Regions from separate parts of the Paraburkholderia sp. SECH2 genome, predicted to be linked through region 1. Evidence: riboswitches for the same ligand, from Rfam matches in the RefSeq annotation. Region 1 holds a riboswitch; each other region holds the start of a gene.

Region 1 (5,105 bases):
GTTCGGCCAGAAAGCCGACGCGTTCGAGGTCCGGTTGGTAGCGGACCACATCGACTTCGGTATGCGGACAACGATAGGCGAGCCCCTTGAAGCTGATCGCCCGCGTGATGATGCGGCCGTCCACTTCCGGCAGCGCGATATGCATGGCGATATCGCGCGAGTTGAGCCCCTGATTGTCCTTGACCCAATCTTCACGATTACCGCCGCTAAGGATCACCTGGAGCACCGGCGCGTCACCGGCGAGCGCGAGCGGCTCGGGGTCGTCGATAGCAGACGCGGCGAATGCGGTTGTATTCAGCACCAGCGCGACATCATGTTGCGCGCACAACTGCTGTACGACGTCGCGGCTCATCGCGTCTTTAAGCGAAGTAATTGCGATCGGTAACGGATTCAGGCCTTGTGCTTCGAGCGCATCGATCAGGGCGTCGAACACCGCTGTGTTGGCCGCCTGCAGATGCGCCTTGTAGAACAGAATCGCGGCAACCGGTGCACCCTCCCGCCAGCGCGCCTGCCAGTCGGCAATGGTCGGCGTGTCCCGTTCGGGATGGTAGAGCGTCGCGGCAGGCAACGCGCGCGGCAGCGCGGGCTCGCGCCCCCAGCCAAGCGAGCGGTACGCGATAAAACGCAGGAAGGCCTCGGCATTCTGCGGGCCGCCTTCACGCAGATAGCGCCATAGCTGATGACACAGTTCGGCGTCGGCGGTGCTGCGCGCCAGCAGATTCGGGTCTTCCTGCAGATCGCCGGAGAACATCGCGAGCGTCTGCTGCTTGCGCTCGGCGAGAGCGACCACCTGCTCGATGCCGTACGGCCAGTACGCCTCGCCGCCGAGATGATCGACCACCACGACACGCGCATGCTGCAACACGTCTTCGACATAGAAATCGACCGAAGCCGGTTGCCGTAAATACGTGACGTTCGCAAGCCGCACGCTCGGAAAACCCTCGCCCAGACGCGGAAACACGCTCGCGAGCAATGACAGCGTGGTATCCGCGGAACTGAGCACCACGATATCGGCGGGCTGCTGATCGATCCGGATCACGCCCTGTGTATCGTCGACAAAACCGCCCGGCGTGGTGCGCAGCAGATGCATGACCGGTTACGCCTGTTGCGGCTGAGCGTTCGCCACGGCGCCCAAGGCGGCGTCGAATGCCTGTTGCAACGCGGCCTGGTCGAGGTCTTCGCCGATCAGCACAAAGCGGCTTTGTTGCTCGGCGCCCGTTTCACCCGCTTGCCAGCGCCGGTCGAAGTAACTATCGAATCGGCGGCCCACGCCCTGTATCACCAGACGCATCGCCGCACCCGGCAGCGCCGCGAAACCTTTGACGCGGTAAATCGTGTTGGTTTCGACGAGCCCTTGCAACGCGGCGATCACAGCTTCGCGCGACGAAACATTCGCGTGCACCACCACCGAATCGAACTCGTCGTGATGGTGATCGGCGTCTTCGGCCGAACCGTGATGGTCGTGGCGTAGATGGATTGTCTCTTCCGAGGCCGCTTCGAGACCCAGCAACGTATGCAGGTCGAGTTGCCCCATCTGCGCGCGCACGATCTTCACTTGCGGTGGAATTTCTTCGCGGATGATGGCTTCGACAGAAGCTTGATGCGCTTCGTCGAGCAGATCCGTTTTGTTCAGAATCACCAGATCAGCGGCCGACAATTGATCTTCGAACAATTCGTGCAGCGGCGATTCGTGATCGAGATTCGGATCGGCCTTGCGTTGCGCATCGACGGCGACCGGGTTGTCGGCGAACTGGCCGCTCGACGCGGCCGGGCCGTCTACCACGGTGACGACCGCGTCGACGGTAAAGCTATTCTTGATCTGCGGCCAGTTGAACGCCTGCACCAGCGGCTTCGGCAACGCGAGACCTGACGTTTCGATCAGCACGTGATCGATCTGCTCGCGGCGCTCCACCAGCTTTTCCATCACCGGGAAAAACTCCTCTTGCACGGTGCAGCACAGGCAGCCGTTCGCGAGTTCATACAGTTGCCCTTCGGCCTCAACGCCGTTCTCATCACAACCGATGCCGCAACCCTTGAGGATTTCCCCGTCGATGCCGAGTTCGCCGAACTCGTTGACGATCACCGCGATGCGCTTGCCGCCCGCATGCTGAAGAATGTGCCGCAGCAGCGTGGTCTTGCCGCTGCCGAGAAAGCCCGTGACGATGGTGACGGGGATCTTGCGCATTTGAGTTTGCATCGTGAGGTCCATCCGTAGGAGTTGCTCGTGCACGCCGAGGCATCGTGTATAGGCCGGGCAAACGGGGCACATACCCCAAACCACGACATTAACAAAACACGGGGACGAACAACGGCGTTGCCGAGGCAACCAAAAACTGGAAACGAGAATGAGGTCATGAACGCGCCACCGCATCCCCGCGATGGTCGTTCTTCGTAGTCTGGCCGGTATCCGGGCTGGCGAAAGCGCCGCTTCCCCTTCCCGGACGAGTGGTTTCTCGCCCAGTGGTTATATGCCGACGCGGCCTTGCGCGTGGACATCGAAGCCGGCTCCGCGGCGCTCAAGAACGCACCGCTTTTCGCTTACCGTTGCGGGGGCAGCACAGGTTGACCCGGTCCATTGCAGGTGGGCACCCTGTTTCCCGTTTAACTGCATGCGCACGAGCGCGCACACGAGCACCAAAGTGCGTGCGAGTTTAGGCCGAGCGCCCCCTGCCGTCAAGGAAACGCGGGCTTCGGCAAGGCCTTTCCACAGTGCCGGCGCGGCCTGCCGTGTGCTATCGTATGCGCGCGTTTGGTGCCCGCATATGCGATCGCATGTGCAGTTAAACGGGAAACAGGCCGCGCTCGCTGCGCTCAACCTGTGCTGTCCCCGCAACGGTAAGCGACCTGCGGTGCTTTCGCATCGCGCATGCGTTTTTGATGCCACTGTCCGACGAATCCGGACGGGAAGGCAAAACGCATGAGGCCGCCAGCCCGGATACCGGCCAGACGCGGAGGCAGCGAACGTCACGCTGCCGGCCGCCGGAATCCGCGAGGGACGGATGTGAAGGCGCTGAAGCACGACGTGGCGCGGCCGTTGGCGTTTTCCTGTGGGAAACGCGGCGAGCGGCGTTTTTCGTTGCGCGTAATCTGTTGCACCGCATGACCTCAATTTCTGCCGCCTCCGGCATCTTCGCGCCTCGCCCGCTCCCGCTTGTCACGACATGGCGTGCGCCATGCACGCCGCGATGAGCCGCGCCTGGCTGATCGGCGCCGGCCCCGGCGACGTCGAACTGATGACGCTCAAAGCGACGCGCGCGTTGGCGCAAGCCGATGTGGTGCTGGTCGACGATCTGGTGAATCCTGAGGTACTGCAGTTTGCGCGCGCCGACGCACTGGTCGTGTATGTCGGCAAACGCGGCGGCCATCCGTCGACGCCGCAGGCCGGCATCGTCGCGCAAATGCTCGAGCATTTGCGGGCGGGACGCAGCGTCGCCCGTTTGAAAGGCGGCGATCCGTTCGTATTCGGCCGTGGCGGCGAAGAACAAGAAGCGCTCCATGCCGCAGGCATTAGCGTCGACGTGATCAACGGCATCACCGCCGGGATTGCGGCGCCCGCGGCAATCGGCATTCCTGTGACGCATCGCGATCACGCGCAAGGCGTGGTGTTCGTCACCGGACACGGCGCCGGCAGCGGCGAGCCGGACTGGGCCGCGCTCGTCGCTACGCGAATGACGCTGGTGATTTACATGGGCATGCGGCGACTGAACGAAATCGTCGACACATTGCTCGCAGCCGGGATGAGCGCCGATACGCCGTGCGCCGCGATCGAATCGGCCACGCGCCCCGAGCAACGGCATGCGCTCGCGCGGCTCGGCGAGTTCGCCGATACGGTCTCGCGCGCCGGGCTCGGGTCGCCGGCGATCGTGGTGATCGGCGGTGTGGCGTCGCTGGCTTTGGCGCGGGATGCGGTGAAAGTCGGCAGCGAATCCCAGCGCCACGCAAGGAAAACGCTAACCGTCGGCATCGGTTGTCGTTTGCACAGCTCCGCCGAGGAAATCGAAACGGCTGTGCGCGCCACGCTCGGCTCGCATTCATTCGACGAAATCAGCGCGATCGCCTCGGTTGACGTCAAAGCCCACGAAACCGGCCTGCTCGAATTTTGCGCACGTCATGCGCTGCCGTTGAAGCTGTTCAGCCGTGAGCAGATTGCGGCGATCTCCGTGGAGGATCCGTCGGCGGCCGCACGCGAGCACCTCGGCATAGACGGCGTCTGCGAGCCGTGCGCCTTGCTCGCTGCGGCGACCGAATCTGATGCGGCCCATGCCTCAATTAGCTCAATGACCCCAGTTGCCTCGTTTGCAGCCGATACCGCCAACGCACGGCTACTCGTGCGCAAAACCGTACATGCCGGCATCACCGTCGCGATAGCATCGACCACCGCCCGCCTCGCCTGCGAACACGCAAACAACGACACTCAAGAACAGGACCTTCCATGAAGACCGATCCCGAATCGCATCAACGCATGACCGAACGCCGGCGCGAGGGCCACGAGAAAAAGCAGGCCAGCGCCACCGTCGAAAAAGGTCTGCTGATCGTCAATACCGGCACCGGCAAAGGCAAAACCACCGCAGCGTTCGGCATGGCCGTGCGCGTGCTTGGGCATGGCATGCGCCTCGGCGTCGTGCAGTTCATCAAGGGCGCGCTGCATACGTCGGAACGCGACTTTCTCGGCGCGATCGCCAATTGCGACTTCGTCACGATGGGCGACGGCTATACCTGGAACACGCAGAATCGCGACGCCGACATCGCCACCGCGCGCAAAGGGTGGAACGAAGCACGCCGCATGATCGAAAGCGGCGACTATCAGATGGTGATCCTCGACGAACTGAACACCGTGCTGAAGTACGAATACCTGCCGCTCGACGAAGTGCTGTCGGTACTGACCGGGCGCGCGGAGATGCTGCACGTGGTGGTGACCGGCCGTCACGCGCCGGACGCGCTGATCGAAGCCGCCGACCTCGTCACCGAAATGCGCATCGTCAAACACCCGTATCGCGAGCAAGGCGTGAAAGCGCAGCGCGGCGTGGAGTTCTGAGCGATGTCCGCTTGCCCCGCCCTGTTCATTAGCGCTCCCGCGTCGGGCCAAGGCAAGACCACGATTACCG
Region 2 (5,105 bases), on a different contig from region 1:
GCTTGCCGATCGTTACGGCGCGTACCGGCTGTTCTATCCGATTGTGATCACGTGGATGGTGTGCGTGTATCCGCTGTATCACTTCGTCGTGACGAATCCCACGCCGGGGCATCTGTTCATCGCGCAGATGGTCGCAACGGTGTTCCTTGCCGCCATGTCCGGTTCGCACCCCGGCATGCTCGCGACGCTGTTTCCGGTGCGCAGCCGTTCGGCGGGCGTGGCGCTGTCGTACAACATTGCGGTGACGCTGTTCGGCGGCATGGCGCCGCTCACCATCACCGCTTTGACGCACCTGACCGGCAGCAGTCTGACGCCGGCGTTCTACCTGATTTTTGCCGGTTTCGTGTCGCTTGCGATGGTGTATTTCACGCGCTCGGGACGTGAGCCGGGCGGCGCAACGGCGAAGTTCGTCACGCGTTAACCGCCACTAGCCAGACTGATTAGATGACTCACGAGCTTATTGCATGACCCAGCCTTTGATTACCGATGACGAACGCGCGCCAAATGAACGTCCGGTTGCCGTCGTCGCGAGCCGGCATCTGAGTGTCGCGACGCTTGCGGGTAGCGGCACCGTGCCGGTGTTCGCGAACGGCGACTGGCTTGCGCCGACGCATGACGTCAAGCGTGCCGTGATTCTGATTCACGGACGCCTGCGAAATGCGGACACGTACTTCAATCTGGCGGAGCGCGCGTGCGCACTGGCTGGTGGCGATGCGGCCGATACGCTGCTGATCGTGCCGCAGTTCCTCGCGAGTGCCGACGTTGGCGCGCATGCGTTACCGCCATCCACGCTGCATTGGGAATGGACTAGCTGGATGGGCGGCGACAACGCCGAAGGTCCGGCGCCGCTCAGTTCGTTCGATGTGCTCGACGCCATTCTGCAGACGCTGGCGTCGCGTGAGCAGTTTGCGTCGCTGACCGAGGTGGTGATCGCCGGGCATTCGGGCGGTGGCCAGGTGGTGCAGCGCTATGCCGTGGTGACGCGCGGTGAGGCGCCGCTCGTCGCGCGCGGAATTGCGCTGCGCTATGTGGTCGCGAATCCTTCGTCGTACGTGTACTTCGATGCGATGCGGCCGACAGCATCAGGTGAATTCGTGGCGTTCGATGCGACGGCATGTCCGTCGTTCAATCGCTGGAAGTATGGGCTCGAAGATTTGCCGGCCTATGCTTCGAGCGACGGTGATTCGAGCTCCGCTGATGCGCTCGAATCACGCTATGCGCGTCGTGACGTCACCGTGCTGCTCGGCGGCGCGGATTGCGATCCGCAGCATTCGGCACTTGACCGTTCATGCGCTGCGCAGACGCAAGGCGAGCATCGGTTGGAGCGCGGATTGGCTTACGCGCGCTATATGGCGTCGCGGGATCCGGAAGGGGCTGCGAAGCATCGTACGTTTGTGATCGACGGCGTCGGGCACGACGCGAAGGGGATTTTTGCATCGGCGCAGGGGCTGGCGGCGTTGTTCGGCAAGGCATGAACCGTGCTACGGAGATAAGGCCAGCTTTCAAAGGACTGTGCCGACATGAACAAGACCCGAATTCTCGCGGCCGCGATCGCCGCTGTATCACTTGGCGCATTGCTGCCGTGCAGCGCGAATGCTGACGATGCGCCTAGCCCGTGTGCATCGCTCAAACGGATCGTCGCGGCGGCGCCGGACGGCCTGGCTTCGCTGACACCGGATGACGGCAAGGGCGTCGCGCAACCCTACGGCGATGACGCCCAGTGTTCGGCGAGCCGCGGGAGTTATCAATGCACGTGGACGCCGCATCACGACGCCGGTTCGAGCGCGGACGCGCTGCAGGGTGTCGCGGCGGACATCGCCTCGTGCCTGCCGGACGCGACGCATGATCAGAATTCACCGGGACGTCAGCATTTTTATCTTGGCACGCGCGCCAAACGGACCGATATCACGTTGACGCGGGCTGATTCGAGCAAGTTGAGGCTGGTTGTATCGGGCAAGTGAGCGGGCACGTGCGTTTCGGACTATCCGAGCGTAGCCGTTATTGTGATGCTGGCCACCATGTCCAGCCGCGTCGCGAGCGTCGCAACTCGACCATCGAGAGCGGCGCGATTTCGATGTGCGGAAACACGCCCGGCGGCGCGCCGAGTGCATGAACGATCGCGGCCCGGATCACAGGCGCGTGCGTGACGGCGACCACGGTCTGTGTGTTGCCTTGTATGACGTCCTCGCTCAACGCACCGTTTAGCGCATCGAGCCACTGTCCCACCCGCTTCACGAGTTGACTGAACGACTCGCCGCCGTGCGCGGCCGTGTCGGGATCGTGTGTCCATGCGGCGAGGTCGTGTGGTGCTTCGACCGCGAGATCGGCAAGGCGGCGGCCGTGCCACAGGCCGTAGTCCATATCTGCCAGCCGCTCGTCGACCGACGCCGCGGCACCGAGCCCCAAGGCCGACGCCGTGTCGCGCGCACAAACCGCAGGGCTGACGAAAACTGCCGCGTCATCCGGAATCGACAGACGCGCTCGTGCGGCGGCGGCTTCGGCGAGGCCGCGTGCGTCGAGCGGGTCGTCGGCAGGGAAGCGGCCCGCGCGCATCGCCGCGGTCGATGCGTGGCTGATCAGTAACAGCCGTATGTCCATTCAATTGATTTCCATAAAGACCGGACTAGAGCGGGACGCCGCGTACATGCTTTGCATTGCCGGGAGGCAAAGTTTAGCGCGTAGAATAGCGTCACTGCGAAGCACGGAAGCCGGTGAGAGCCCGGCGCGGTCGCGCCACTGTAATCGGCATTCATGAGCCGAAAGCCAGACCTGAGCTTCGCACCATCCCTCTTCAATCGACTATCGGGGCGCGTTACCCCCAGGAGATGTCCATTATGTCCAACGCTGTTTTCGATTCCACGACACAGCCCGTCGCCCAACCCACGCCGATTCCGCTGCGTGAACTGCTGCCTTGGGTCGTGTTCGGCGGCTTGCTGCTGTTGCTCGCGCTGTATTTCGTTGGTGCGGAGCAGGGCGCCACGTCGCTGGTGCCCGGCATGTATGTGCACGAATTCGTGCACGACGGCCGCCATCTGCTCGGCTTTCCCTGCCACTAACGGAGTCGAACATGGTCGGTAAATTGTTGGTACGCGGGATGCTTGCAGGCATCGCCGCGGGATTGCTCACGTTCGGCTTCGCGAGATTGGTGGGCGAACCGCAGGTCGATCAGGCGATTTCCTTCGAGGAAAAGGCCGACGCCGCCAAAGGCGAAGCGCCCGAACCCGAACTGGTGAGCCGCGGCACCCAGGCGGGTCTCGGACTGTTGACGGGCGTGGTGACGTACGGCGCCGCGTTCGGTGGGCTGTTCTCGCTGGTGTTCGCGTATGCGTATGGCCGCGTCGGTACGCTGAGTGCGCGCGCGTTGTCCGCATGGCTCGCGCTTGGCGCGTTTATCACGCTGGTGATTGTCCCGAACATCAAGTACCCGGCGAATCCACCCTCGGTGGGCGACCCCGAGACGATCGGGATGCGGACCGGCTTGTTCTTCCTGATGATTGCGATCTCGCTGGCTGCAATGGTGTTTTCGCTGAAGGTTCGACGCCGCGCGGCACTGAAGTTGGGCGCATGGAATGGTTCGATCGTGGCGGGCGTGGTGTTCGTTGCGATCATTGCGGCCGTGCAACTGTCGATGCCGACGATCAACGAAGTGCCGGCGGCTTTCCCGGCGGTGCTGTTGTGGAAATTCCGCGTCGCGGCCATCGGCATGCAGGTGATTATGTGGACGACCGTTGGACTGCTGTTCGGCGCGCTCGTTGAGCGCAGCAAATTGCTGGCTCCCGCGAGCCGCAGCGCCGCGAAGTCTGCTTACCTTTGATGTGAACGGCGTGACCGTGCGAGCCGCGGTCACGCCGACGTGCAGCGCGAGAGAAGCCAAATACATCAAGTACTTGGCGCGTTTGCCGGAATGTTATCCACAGGCTTGTGAACGTTTTCTGTGGATAAGCCACCCCTCTGCAATGCGCCGCTCCGCGCCAACCGTGTCGGCGATCATCGCTGCGTCTCCCCGCACCGCAAGCAACAAACCGATCTGCGTCAAGCACTTAGGTACGATGCCCCGTTGTTATCAACAACCCTATGAACATTTTCTGTGGACAAGTGCCATGGCTGCATAACGTTATGCAAATCGCTTGGTTGCCCGAAGCCGGGGCACATCCGACACTCACTCCAATCTCAAGCAAACCGAGCCTGGAGCCATGTCGAACCCATCAAGCCTGCGCCCATCGTGGGCCACTCGCCTCACGGCACTTCTGCTGCTGGCCGCATCGGCGATAACGACAACAACGGCCATCGCCGCGCCACCTTCGGGCGATCCGATCCTGATAGGCGTCAGCGGCCCGCTGACCGGCCAGAACGCTCAGTACGGCGCGCAATGGAAAGCTGGTTTCGATCTTGCATTAGATGAGATCAACAGCCACAACGGCATCAACGGCCGTCCGCTGAACTACGTCTTCGAAGACAGCCAGAGCGATCCACGCCAATCCATCACGATCGCGCAGAAATTCGTCAACGACCCGCGCATCCTGATCGAACTCGGCGACTTCTCGAGTCCCGCTTCGATGGCGGCGTCGCCGATTTATCAGCATGCGGGCCTCGTGCAACTCGGTTTCACCAACTCGCATCCTGACTTCACCAAAGGCGGCGACTACATCTGGAGCCCATCGGTCAGCCAGGCCGACGCGCAGCCGCTGCTTGCCGACCTCGCCGTGAAAACGCTCGGCCTCAAGCGCATCGCCGTGCTCTATCTGAACACCGACTGGGGACGCACCAGCAAGGACGTCTTCGTCAAAGCCGCCAATGAACGCGGCGCGCAAGTCGTTGCGGCCGAAGGCTATCAGTCGGCCGAGAAAGATTTCCGCGCGACGCTGGTGCGCGTGAGCGCTGCGAATCCGGATGGCATCGTGCTGATCTCGTACTACTCCGACGGCGCGCAGATCGCCCGCCAGGCGAGAACGAGCGGCATCAACCTGCCGATTGCTGCGGCCAGTTCCGTGTATTCGCCGAAATTCCTCGAACTCGGCGGTGAGGCCGTCAATGGCGTGGCGACGAACACCAGCTTCTTCCCCGGTGAATCCGGGCCTGAAGTGCAAAGCTTCGTTAAACGCTTC
Region 3 (5,105 bases), on a different contig from region 1:
GACACCGCCACCGAGCGCCGCTGCGGGCAGCAGCATGCGCTGATCGTTACCGAAGGCGAGCCGCAGCATATGCGGCACGACGAGCCCGACAAAACCGATCGTGCCGGCTGTGGTCACCGCCGCGGCTGCCGCCAGCGACGCCACCAGATACACGCGCAGGCGCAGCGGCATCACCGCGACACCGAGCGCCTGCGCAGCGGCGTCGCCCCGCAACAGCACGTTCAGACGCGGCGCAGCGGGTACGATCGCCATCAGCACGACGACGAGCGCGGCGAGCGCTGTCCATGGCATCGCGCCGCCGTTCAGATCGCCGGTCAGCCAGAACAACATGCCGCGCAGCCGATTGTCCGGCGCAAGGTTAAGCAACAGGGTAATGACAGCGCCCCAGCCGGCCGCGATCACCGCACCAGTCAGCAGCAAACGCGGCGACGTATCCTGCGGCTCGCCCCGCCACAATTCACGGCGTGCGAGTCCGAGCACCAGCAGGATCGACACGAATGCGCCGGCGAATGCGCTGGCGTCGACGATCCACCACGCACAACCAGCGATCATCGCGACCAGCGCGAACGTCGCCGCGCCACCCGACACGCCTAGTACGTAGGGCTCGGCCAGCGGATTGCGCAACAGCACTTGCAGCAGCGCCCCCGCCAGCGCAAGCAACGCGCCGCACGCGAAGCCGGCCAGCGCGCGCGGCAAACGCAGCGTGCGCACGATCTCGCCGGCAAGATCGCCGGACGCCACATGCGACGCGTGCGACGGCAGCAACGCCGCCAACACGCGCGCCGGCGCGAGCGACACACTGCCCAGTGCGAGCGATGCCATCAGCACAACCAGCGCGATCGCCGCGAGCACGAGCCAGATCGCGGCGGCGCGCTTTGCGCTCATCACGCGCAACGTGGTCGTGGGCATCGGGCTCGAGCTACGGTTCATCGGCACGTTCTCATGCAAGTACGTTCGTCATTGCTGCTGCCAACCAACCGTGACATACGCACCGCGCCGCGGCGAGTTATACGAGTAGGCCGTTTCATAGTCCTTGTTCAACAGGTTCTGGATCTGCGCGGCGACGTACCATGCCTTCGTGATGTTGTAGCGCGCCGACAGATTCACCACGCCGTAGCCGCCCAGCGTGCCGCTGCTATCTTCACGCGCGCCGCTGACAATCCACTCGCCGCCGACACGCCACCCGGCAATGCTGCGATTTACCGCCAGCGACGCGAAGCGTCTTGCACGACGCACAAGATCGGTATCGCTATCGAGGTCGACAGGATTCTGCAGCGTTAGCGACGCGCGCACGTCGGTCTTGCCCATATGGCCGCTCCACGATCCTTCAAGCCCCTGCACCTTCGCACGGCCGACGTTCTCGGCCAAAAAAATGCCGGGCGTAACCTGCTCGTAGTCGATCAGATTCGAATAACGCGTCTGGAAGGCGCTCAGACGCATCACGCCAAGCGCGTTCGACGCGTACTGCAATGCTGCTTCGATCGAATGGCTGCGCTCCGGCTGGATCGACGGATTGCCGCTGAGCGGATAGTACAAATCGTCGAAGCTCGGCGCGCGGAATGAATCCGAATAGCTTGCAGTCGCCTTCCAATGCTCGGTGATATCGAAACCGTAGCCGAGATAGTAACTGTTCGCCCCGCCGAAATCGGAATACTGATCGCGCCGCACGTTGGCCTGAATCTGATTGCGCCCAAAGCGCCCCGTGTAGCCGACAAAGCCCGAATCCACATGCCGGTCGGGCGCAGTGAATGTATCCGAGTCGAGGCTCTGATCCAGATGCTCATAGCCGACCTGCAGTTTCTGCTGCGCGGCGAGCGCAAAATCGTTCTGCCACGTGTACTGGCGATTGTCGGTATCGAAGCGGCCGTTGTAGATGCCGTTGGTATTCGCCACGCTGCGGTCGTCGCCTTCGGAAACGATGAAGTGCGTGGTCCACCAGTCGGTCAGTTTGCCGTTCGCGAACACCGACACCTGGCGCACTTTGCTGTAGAGGTTGTTCAGATCGGTCGGCACACCGTACGCGTTGTCGTAGCTGTTATTGCCGTTCGACTGGAAATAGGTGGCGCCCGCGTCCCACTTGTCGCTGAACTTGTGACGCAGCGAAGCCGAGATGCTTTCGTTCAGATAGCCGTTCGCGTTCGGATTCGCGTTGGGCGCCTGCGACGGATTGAGCGAGGAGAAGCCGTCGTCTTTCGAACGCGCGAGCGAAATGCTGAAGGTGGTGTTGCCGTCTTTATCCAGCGAGCCGTTCACGCCGGCCTGCTGCGTCTGCGTGTGATAGCTGCCATAGCCCACCGAAAAATTGAAACGCGGCGGATGGTCGCCGCCGTCTTTGGTGAACACCTGCACCACGCCGCCAATTGCGCCGGAGCCGTAAAGCGCGGACACGTTGCCATTCACCACTTCGACGTGATCGATCTGGTCGAGGGGAATCTGCGCGAGTTGCGGCGCGCCCAGACTCACGGAGTCGACCCGCACGCCGTCGATCAGCAAAAGCGATTGCGTCGACGACGCGCCGCGCAGAAACAGGCTCGTCGTGGAACCCGGACCACCGGTGCGCGAGATTTGCGCGCCGGGCGCGAGTTGCAGCAGGCCGGGCAAATCGGTCGCGGTCGTATCGGCGATGTCCTGCTGGTCGAACAGCGTGGTCTGCGGGATCGCATCGGCGAGCGGTTGCGGCCCGCGCTCCGCGGTCACGACAACGGGCGACAACACCGCGGCTGACGAACCGCTCGCCCCCGTATCGGCAGAAGAAGATGACGACGAGGACGGTGACGCAGAAGAAGCAGTAGCTTGAGCATGCACGACGAGCGGCAGGCTCGCAAAGGCGAGCAACGCCGCGCGAGCGATAGGGGACAGCATGGGATGACATTCCTGTGGATAGCGTGCGCGGCCCGCTTCCCCGCGGGCCGATGCGTAACGAGGCGCCCGCGTTGTTTTACGTTTGCGCGGGAACGAGCCTCTCCCTCTGGCCGGTATCCGGGCTGGCGACACATCGATCCCGCCTTCCCACGCGTGACGCGCAGTGGCACACTCGCGTGTTAAGCATCAAACACGCGATCAGGATCGACCTGCATGACGAATGCGGTCGCTTACCGTTGCGGGGGCAGCGCAGGTTGGCGCGTTCAGGCGAAGCGCGCGCCCTGCTTCCCGTTTAACTGCGCACACTGTGGAAAAGCGCGCGCGGGCACCAAAGTGCGGCCAGTTTAGGAGCGGCCCTCGGGTCCGTCAAGAATGGTTAATCCGTGCGCAAACTGTTCTGTTAAGTGCAGGTTATTGTCCGATGCATGAGTTGTTTTTCATCATATGGTCGATAAAAGCCGGCACAAAGCGATGTTGTTACGTCTCGAAACGAGACAATTGTCGGAACCTGCGACATTCCGCGCTAAAATGCGATGTCTTTAGAGGACGCAGCAGATGCTCACCGAACTCGAAACACTTTCACAGAATATCGGCAAGCTGATCACGATCAGCCAACGCCACAATGAAGCGCGGCTCGCGCTCGAAGATCAGCTCGCCCAAACGCGTGCCGAAGCCGAGGCCACGCGCACGGAACTCGCGCTGATGCGCGAGGAGCGCGATGCGCTGCAGGCGGAACGCGACGCGCTGTCGGCAAAGATCGACGACGCACAGGTGCGCCTCAATGCGATCCTCGAAAAATTGCCGCGGGCCCGCGCGCACAGCGAGCCTGATAATCAGCTCGATCTGCTCGAGACCGCGCCGCATGAGGAAGAAGCGGAGAGCGACGTCACCCGCCATGGAGAAAATGCATGACCACCAAGCAGATCGAAGTATCGATTCTCGGCGTGCCCTATCGTCTAGCCTGCTCGCCGGAAACTGAAGGCGCGCTGCTTGAAGCGGTTGCACGCGTCGACGCCGAGATGTCGAAGATCCGCAATGGCAGCAACGTGCGCGGCACGGATCGCATTGCCGTCATGGCCGCGCTGTCGCTGGCATCAGAACTGCTTAAGCTGCAAAGCAGCGTGCGGCACGGAGAAGCATTTCCCGCTGAAGAAATCCGGCGTACAATGCACCAAATGAACGAGCAACTGGGTACTGTGATTCAGCAGTACAGCATGTAAAAGTATCTTGTAGCCGGTCCTGAGATCGGCTGCGAATTCAACCGAGATGCATGAACAAAGATTCATGCAAACGTCTTGAATTCAATCGGTTTGACTTCCCTGCCTGGTTCGCCAAGGTCATATATTCCTTGAACCAATGCCATGTGCACGGTTGTGGAAATTTGTAGCACGGGTGTGCGCGTCACTCTGTCTGATGTACCCGAAGTGCTGCTAACTGCGACCAATTCTGAACTCCCGGTTCAGGATGCCGGCCTAGCGGCTAAGGCGGGGACCTTATTCAAACGGCATCGGACTTCGGTTCGGTGCCGTTTTTCTTTGGGCCTCGATTTTTTTGCTGTGTCAAACCTTTAACGTTCAACTCGATTCATGCGCTACTGGCTAATGAAGTCCGAACCGGACGAAGCAAGCATCGACCATCTGGCAGAGGCACCGCACCACACGTTGCCGTGGACCGGCGTGCGCAACTATCAGGCGCGCAACTTCATGCGCGACATGATGCAGGTCGGCGACGGTGTGCTGTTCTATCACTCGAGTTGCCCGGAGCCGGGCATTGCGGGGCTCGCGGAGGTGTCGTCCACCGCGTATCCGGACCCCACTCAATTCGACAAGAAGAGCTCCTACTACGACCCGAAGTCGTCGCAGGAAACGCCGCGCTGGCTACTCGTCGATGTGGTGTTCAAGAAGAAGATCCCCTTGATTCCGCTTGCCGCGCTGCGCGAGCATGAAGAATTGAAGGACATGCGTGTGCTCGTCAAAGGCAACCGCCTGTCGATCACACCGGTGACCGAAGCTGAATGGCGCTTCATCACCAAACGTCTTGTTTGACCTTGCATACGCGCATGTGACCCGTTGCCGCTTGTGTCACGCGCATGTCTGTGCGCCGATGAACACAAACGTTCAGCAAACGTCAAATTAGGGAACCAAGCTCAGGTTACAAGCGCCTAACGGACTCGCAAACGTTGTGCCACGCGCATGGCGTTCGCTCCAATCGTGCACAACCTGTTCAAGCAAGGAGTCCAAGAA
Region 4 (5,105 bases), on a different contig from region 1:
GCCACTCGTCGTAATCGCTGGCGACACGTTCAACGCAGCCGCAATCTCGCGAGCCATCACGTTGACGCCTGCAAGGCCGCCGAGCAAGGGCACGACCGCACTGCCATCTTCTGCAACGGCCAGCACCGGCGGCTCGACGCCCTTATTCGACAGCAAGGGCGCCACGCAACGGATCACGATCCCGGCGGCGCACAACGCGATGATCGGCGTGCCGCGCGCATACAGATCACCCAGGTGCGCGCGGAGCTCCGTGTACGAGACGTCAGCCTCGACTCGGCCCTGCAAGGCATGAACCTGGCATCCGGCATACAGCATCTGGATACGCCGTGCGGTCTCCAACGCGCCCGCACCGAGAATCACGATCGCGGGTGGCGTCAACCTTGCCATTTTTCCCCCGGCACCACGAGCAGCGAAAAATACGGCGAGGCCATCGGATCGACTTCGTCGAGCGGCACGATGCGCTGATTGCCCATGGTCGCGCGTTCGACGTAAAGCGCACGATGCGCGAGCCCCAGTTCGCCGAGCACGCGCCGCACCTTATCGAAATTGCGGCCGAGCTTCATGATGACCGCAGCATCCGCATCGGCGAGACGTCGGCGTAGTTCGTCTTCGGGCAACACGCCGGAGAGCACCGACAGACTCTGATTGCGATACACCAGCGGCGAGCCAAGTACCGCTGCGCCGCCGAGCATCGAGCACACACCGGGCACGACTTCAGCCTCGAACCGGGCTGCGAGGCGGTCGTGCAAATACATGTACGAGCCGTAGAAAAACGGATCGCCTTCGCAAATCACCGCGACGTCGCGGCCCGCGTCGAGATGGCCGGCGACGACCTCCGCAGCGGTATCGTAGAAGTCGGCGATGATCGCTTCATACGACAGCGGCGGCTCGAGCGCTTCGGTCGTGACGGGATAGACGAGCGGCAGATGCTGTTGAGCGTCATGCAAATGCGCCTCGATGATGCTGAAGGCGTTGCCCTTCTTACCCTTCGCGACGAAATACGCGACCACGGGTGCCGCTTTCAGCAAACGCAGCGCTTTCAGCGTGATGAGTTCCGGGTCGCCGGGGCCGACGCCGAGTCCGAATAAACGTCCTTGCACGGTCATTTACTCGACCTCCGTCGCGAGCGCGTTCACAGCAGCGGCCGCCATCGCGCTGCCGCCGCGTCGTCCGTGAACCACGACGAAGGGCACGCCGCGGCTGTCTTCGGCCAGCATCGCTTTCGATTCGGCCGCGCCGACGAAACCGACCGGAAAGCCGAGGATCAGCGCGGGCTTTGGCGCACCGGCATCGAGCATATCGAGCAGATGAAAGAGGGCGGTCGGCGCATTGCCGATCACGACGACGCTGCCGGCCAGCTGCGGCCGCCACAATTCGAGCGCGGCGGCCGAGCGCGTATTGCCGAGTTCGCGCGCGAGCGCAGGCACGTCCTGATGCGTGAGCGTGCAGATCACGTTGTTGTTCGCGGGCAGTCGAGCGCGCGTGATGCCTTGCGCCACCATGCCGGCGTCGCACAGAATCGGCGCGCCTTGCGCGAGCGCCGTACGGCCCGCGGCGCCTGCGCCTTCGGAAAACTGAAGATCTTCAACGACGTCGATCATGCCGCAGGCGTGGATCACGCGCACCGCGAGTTTCTCGAGGTCGGCAGGGATACGCGATAAGTCGGCCTCCGCACGTATCGTCGCGAAGGATTGGCGATAGATCTCCTGACCGTCGCGAATGTAATCAAGCATCTGAGGGGCTCCGGGCCGGGTGTGCCAATGGGTCGAGCATATCGGCGGCCTGTTCGATCGTGAGTTGGTGCGCGACGCACGAGCCGAAACCCGGCTGGCCGTCGCGGCGATAAAGGTCGTAGGTGCCGGGCGCCGCGGCCAGCAGCGTGTACGGCGCGCAATGTGCGGCGGCGCATGAGCGCGGACAGCCGCTCAGATGGACGTCGACGCCGTCGGGCAGGCGATCCGCTAGAAGTAACGCGTCGGCTTTGGTGTTAGCGAGGCTTTTCGCGCAGCCTGTGGAACCGGCGCAGGCGATTAAGTGCGTAATGGGTTGTGCGGGATCGCAGGCGAGCCCCAGCGCATTCATTTCAGCGAGCACGGCGGGCGCGGCATCGGCAGCGATATCGGGCAGTAATACGCTTTGCCAGGGCGTCATGCGCAGCGTGCCGTTGCCTTGCTGTTGCGAGAGCGTGGCGAGGCCGCGCAAGGTCGTGGCGTCGAGGCGTCCGAGCGGCGGTTGGCCGCCTACGTGCAGCATTCCCACAACTCGCTGTGCGTGCGCGCCGAGTCGCAAAGTGGCATCGGCAGGTGTGGGGCGTTGCCAGTTTGCAAGCGATGTGTCGCGTGACAGCGGGAAATCGACGTACGTTTGAGCGTGCTGCAATACGGCGTCGATGGAATGCGCGGCGAGCAGGTGACGCATGCGCGTGTCATCTGGAGCGGCCAGATCGAGGAACGTGTGCAGCAGCGCGCAGACGAGGTCTGTGACTTGCGAAGGCAGCACGGCGGCGAGAGCGCCGGCGTAGTTCGGACGAGAATGGTCAACGGCGCTATGCGCGATGTGTTGGAAGGCATCGGAGTTCGCCGCAGCTGACGGGCAACCCGCCAATCCGAACACAAATCGCACACCGTCTTCGGCCTGCATGGCTGCTAGCCAGACATCGTGCGGATGATCCAACCTGGCAAGGCGCTCACCACCATCGAGCAGTAGCGCGAATTTCGGCGATAGCGCCGCGAAACGCGGTTCGGATTGCAGCAAGGTGAGCAGTTCGACGCAAAGCGGCCTTGTATCGAACAGCGCAAACGGATCGCGTCCGGCAGTCGGGCTCACCATCAGATTGCGCACATCGTCCGCCGAGGTCGCTACCAGCACGCCGGAAGCATCCACCGCACCGCCCGTCGGAATCGGCCCAAGCCCCGCATCGACCAGCGCCGCGATCAACGCCGCCTCATGCCCGCTTCGCACACCACGCACCTGCAGATTCGCGCGATTGGTCAGCTCGACCACACCCGCCGCATGCCGCTCACTGACATCAGCAATCACCGCCGCCTGCGCCGCGCTCAACTCGCCTCCGGGCAATTTAATCCGGCAAATCCCCCCATCACGCGCCGCGACGATGCGCAGCAGCCCCGGACACGCCGAGGGCCGCAGCACGAGAGCCGCGTCGGGCAAAGCAGTGGAGGGCGAAGCTTGATTCAAGACGGACACCGGGTTGAGCGTCGCGCGACGGCCCGAGCAAGCCGCAAAGCGGCCCTTGCTACGGCATCGGTACACCCCGCCCGATGTAGGCTGGCACGAACAGTCTGGCCGGCAGGTCTCCTGGCTGGCAGGTCATGGTCCGCCGCGGCCTTCCCGGTCGAACCAGTGGCGCGGAGCGCAGGCGGACTCGCTGCATACAGTTGCGGGGGCAGCCACAGCGACACTGTGTTCCCTCTTCGGCCCCGAAGGGCACCGGCGGCTGTATTATGCCTTTTTTCGAACAGTACAACGAGGCTGGACGCTTTGATCGGCGTGGCACAGCGGATTATTTGAAGATACAGAAAGAGGATGGATGCATGCCGGCGTGGCTGACCGTGGTGGGCATAGGCGATGACGGCTTCGCCGGCTTGGGGAGGCCCGCGCGGCGCGCTTTGCTGGAAGCGTCGGTGGTTTATGGCGGTGAACGTCATCTGGCGATGCTGCCCGCGCGCCTCGCCGCGCGCCGTGCGGCATGGCCGAAGCCGTTCGATCTCGCGCCTTTGCTGGCGGAGCGGACAGGGCCCGTGTGTGTGCTGGCGAGTGGCGACCCGATGCTGTTCGGCGTCGGCGCAACGCTCGCGCGGCACTTGCCGGCAGGGGAGTTGCGGGTGCTGCCCGCGCCCTCGTCGTTGTCGCTGGCGGCCGCGCGGCTTGGCTGGCCGTTGCAGGATGTCGCCACGGTTTCGCTGGTGGGAAGGCCGTTGCCGACGCTGAATGCTCATTTGCACGACGGCGCGCGCGTCTTCGTGCTGAGTGCCGACGGGCGTACGCCTGCCGCGCTGGCCGAACTGTTGAATGCACGCGGTTTCGGCGCGACGCGGATGACCGTGCTGGAACATCTGGGCGGTGATCTGGAGCGGTGCATAGATGGCCGCGCGCACCAGTGGCCCGCAGGGGAAGTGGCGGCGCTGAACCTGATCGCGCTTGAATGCCGCGCAACGGAAGGCGCGCCGCGTTTGCCGCTGACCGTCGGCTTGCCTGACGACGCCTTTCGCCACGACGGTCAGTTGACCAAGCGCGACGTCCGCGCGATTACGCTGGCGCGCCTCGCGCCGACGCCCGGCGAATTGCTATGGGATGTGGGCGCGGGCAGCGGCTCGATTGGCATCGAATGGATGCGCGCACACCCGACCTGCCGCGCGATCGCGATCGAAGGGCACGCGGAGCGGCAGCGCTTCATCGAACACAATCGCGATGCGTTGGGCGTGCCGGGTTTGCAACTGGTGGCCGGCCGCGCGCCTGATGCGTTGGAAGGTTTGGCTGTGCCGGATGCCGTGTTCATCGGCGGTGGCGTGACGGTGCCGGGTGTGCTTGACGCCTGCTGGGCGCGTCTGCGCGACGGCGGACGTCTGGTGGCCAATGCCGTGACCTTGCAAGGCGAGGCAGCGCTGGCGGCGTGGCGTGAGCAACACGGCGGCACGTTGACTCGCATCGCGCTGGCTGACGCGCAGCCGCTCGGCGGCTTCGATACGTGGCGCCAGGCGTTGCCGATTACGCTGCTGGAGGTTACGAAGCTGGCCAGCAGCGCGGACGGCACCTCAAGCACGAGCGCCGCATCCAGCACGTCCACCAGTTCAGCCGACTCACCATTCCATCCGTAATGCGCGAAGAAACGCCCGAACAACCCGCGCCGCTGCGTAGCGGCTACACGACCGGCAGTTGCGCCACCGCGACGTCGCTCGCGGCCGCGCGTCTGTTGCTCGCGGGTATCGTCAGCGAGGTCGCGGAGATCGTGTTGCCGAAGGGCCGGCTCGTGCCGATGCCACTGGTGTTCTGCCGCCTGACCGCCGATGGCGCGGAAGCCGGCACAGTAAAAGACGCAGGCGACGATCCCGACGTGACGCACGGCGCGATCGTATTCGCCCGCGTGC

The links. A riboswitch is a leader RNA that binds a small molecule or an ion and turns the genes downstream of it on or off. The one in region 1 is predicted to bind cobalamin.
Region 2: linked by a shared signal. The riboswitch ahead of M0D66_RS20330 (CbtB-domain containing protein) and the one ahead of cobW (cobalamin biosynthesis protein CobW) in region 1 are both predicted to bind cobalamin.
Region 3: linked by a shared signal. The riboswitch ahead of M0D66_RS35825 (TonB-dependent receptor) and the one ahead of cobW (cobalamin biosynthesis protein CobW) in region 1 are both predicted to bind cobalamin.
Region 4: linked by a shared signal. The riboswitch ahead of cobG (precorrin-3B synthase) and the one ahead of cobW (cobalamin biosynthesis protein CobW) in region 1 are both predicted to bind cobalamin.

What each region holds. Positions count from the first base shown of each region.
Region 1 is NZ_JALPRH010000029.1:91,679-96,783, reverse strand. It holds gene cobN (cobaltochelatase subunit CobN) at 1-1,090, opposite strand, end outside; gene cobW (cobalamin biosynthesis protein CobW) at 1,097-2,197, opposite strand; cobalamin riboswitch at 2,381-2,654, opposite strand; cobalamin riboswitch at 2,734-2,962, shown strand; partial or broken gene cobA (uroporphyrinogen-III C-methyltransferase) at 3,186-3,902, shown strand; gene M0D66_RS38005 (cobalamin biosynthesis protein) at 3,879-4,436, shown strand; gene cobO (cob(I)yrinic acid a,c-diamide adenosyltransferase) at 4,433-5,035, shown strand; gene M0D66_RS32560 (cobyrinate a,c-diamide synthase) at 5,039-5,105, shown strand, end outside.
Region 2 is NZ_JALPRH010000012.1:26,870-31,974, reverse strand. It holds gene M0D66_RS20350 (MFS transporter) at 1-421, shown strand, start outside; gene M0D66_RS20345 (alpha/beta hydrolase) at 465-1,475, shown strand; gene M0D66_RS20340 (hypothetical protein) at 1,521-1,961, shown strand; gene M0D66_RS20335 (histidine phosphatase family protein) at 1,999-2,598, opposite strand; cobalamin riboswitch at 2,653-2,792, shown strand; gene M0D66_RS20330 (CbtB-domain containing protein) at 2,835-3,056, shown strand; gene M0D66_RS20325 (CbtA family protein) at 3,068-3,814, shown strand; gene M0D66_RS20320 (ABC transporter substrate-binding protein) at 4,194-5,105, shown strand, end outside.
Region 3 is NZ_JALPRH010000040.1:31,942-37,046, forward strand. It holds gene M0D66_RS35820 (iron ABC transporter permease) at 1-930, opposite strand, end outside; gene M0D66_RS35825 (TonB-dependent receptor) at 958-2,862, opposite strand; cobalamin riboswitch at 2,953-3,210, opposite strand; gene M0D66_RS35830 (ATPase) at 3,418-3,774, shown strand; gene M0D66_RS35835 (cell division protein ZapA) at 3,771-4,082, shown strand; RNA gene ssrS (6S RNA) at 4,176-4,357, shown strand; gene M0D66_RS35845 (EVE domain-containing protein) at 4,449-4,907, shown strand; gene M0D66_RS35850 (SIMPL domain-containing protein) at 5,105-5,105, shown strand, end outside.
Region 4 is NZ_JALPRH010000005.1:98,867-103,971, reverse strand. It holds gene cobJ (precorrin-3B C(17)-methyltransferase) at 1-387, opposite strand, end outside; gene M0D66_RS11580 (precorrin-2 C(20)-methyltransferase) at 375-1,106, opposite strand; gene M0D66_RS11575 (precorrin-8X methylmutase) at 1,107-1,733, opposite strand; gene cobG (precorrin-3B synthase) at 1,726-3,195, opposite strand; cobalamin riboswitch at 3,288-3,467, opposite strand; gene cbiE (precorrin-6y C5,15-methyltransferase (decarboxylating) subunit CbiE) at 3,552-4,835, shown strand; gene M0D66_RS11560 (cobalt-precorrin-5B (C(1))-methyltransferase) at 4,835-5,105, shown strand, end outside.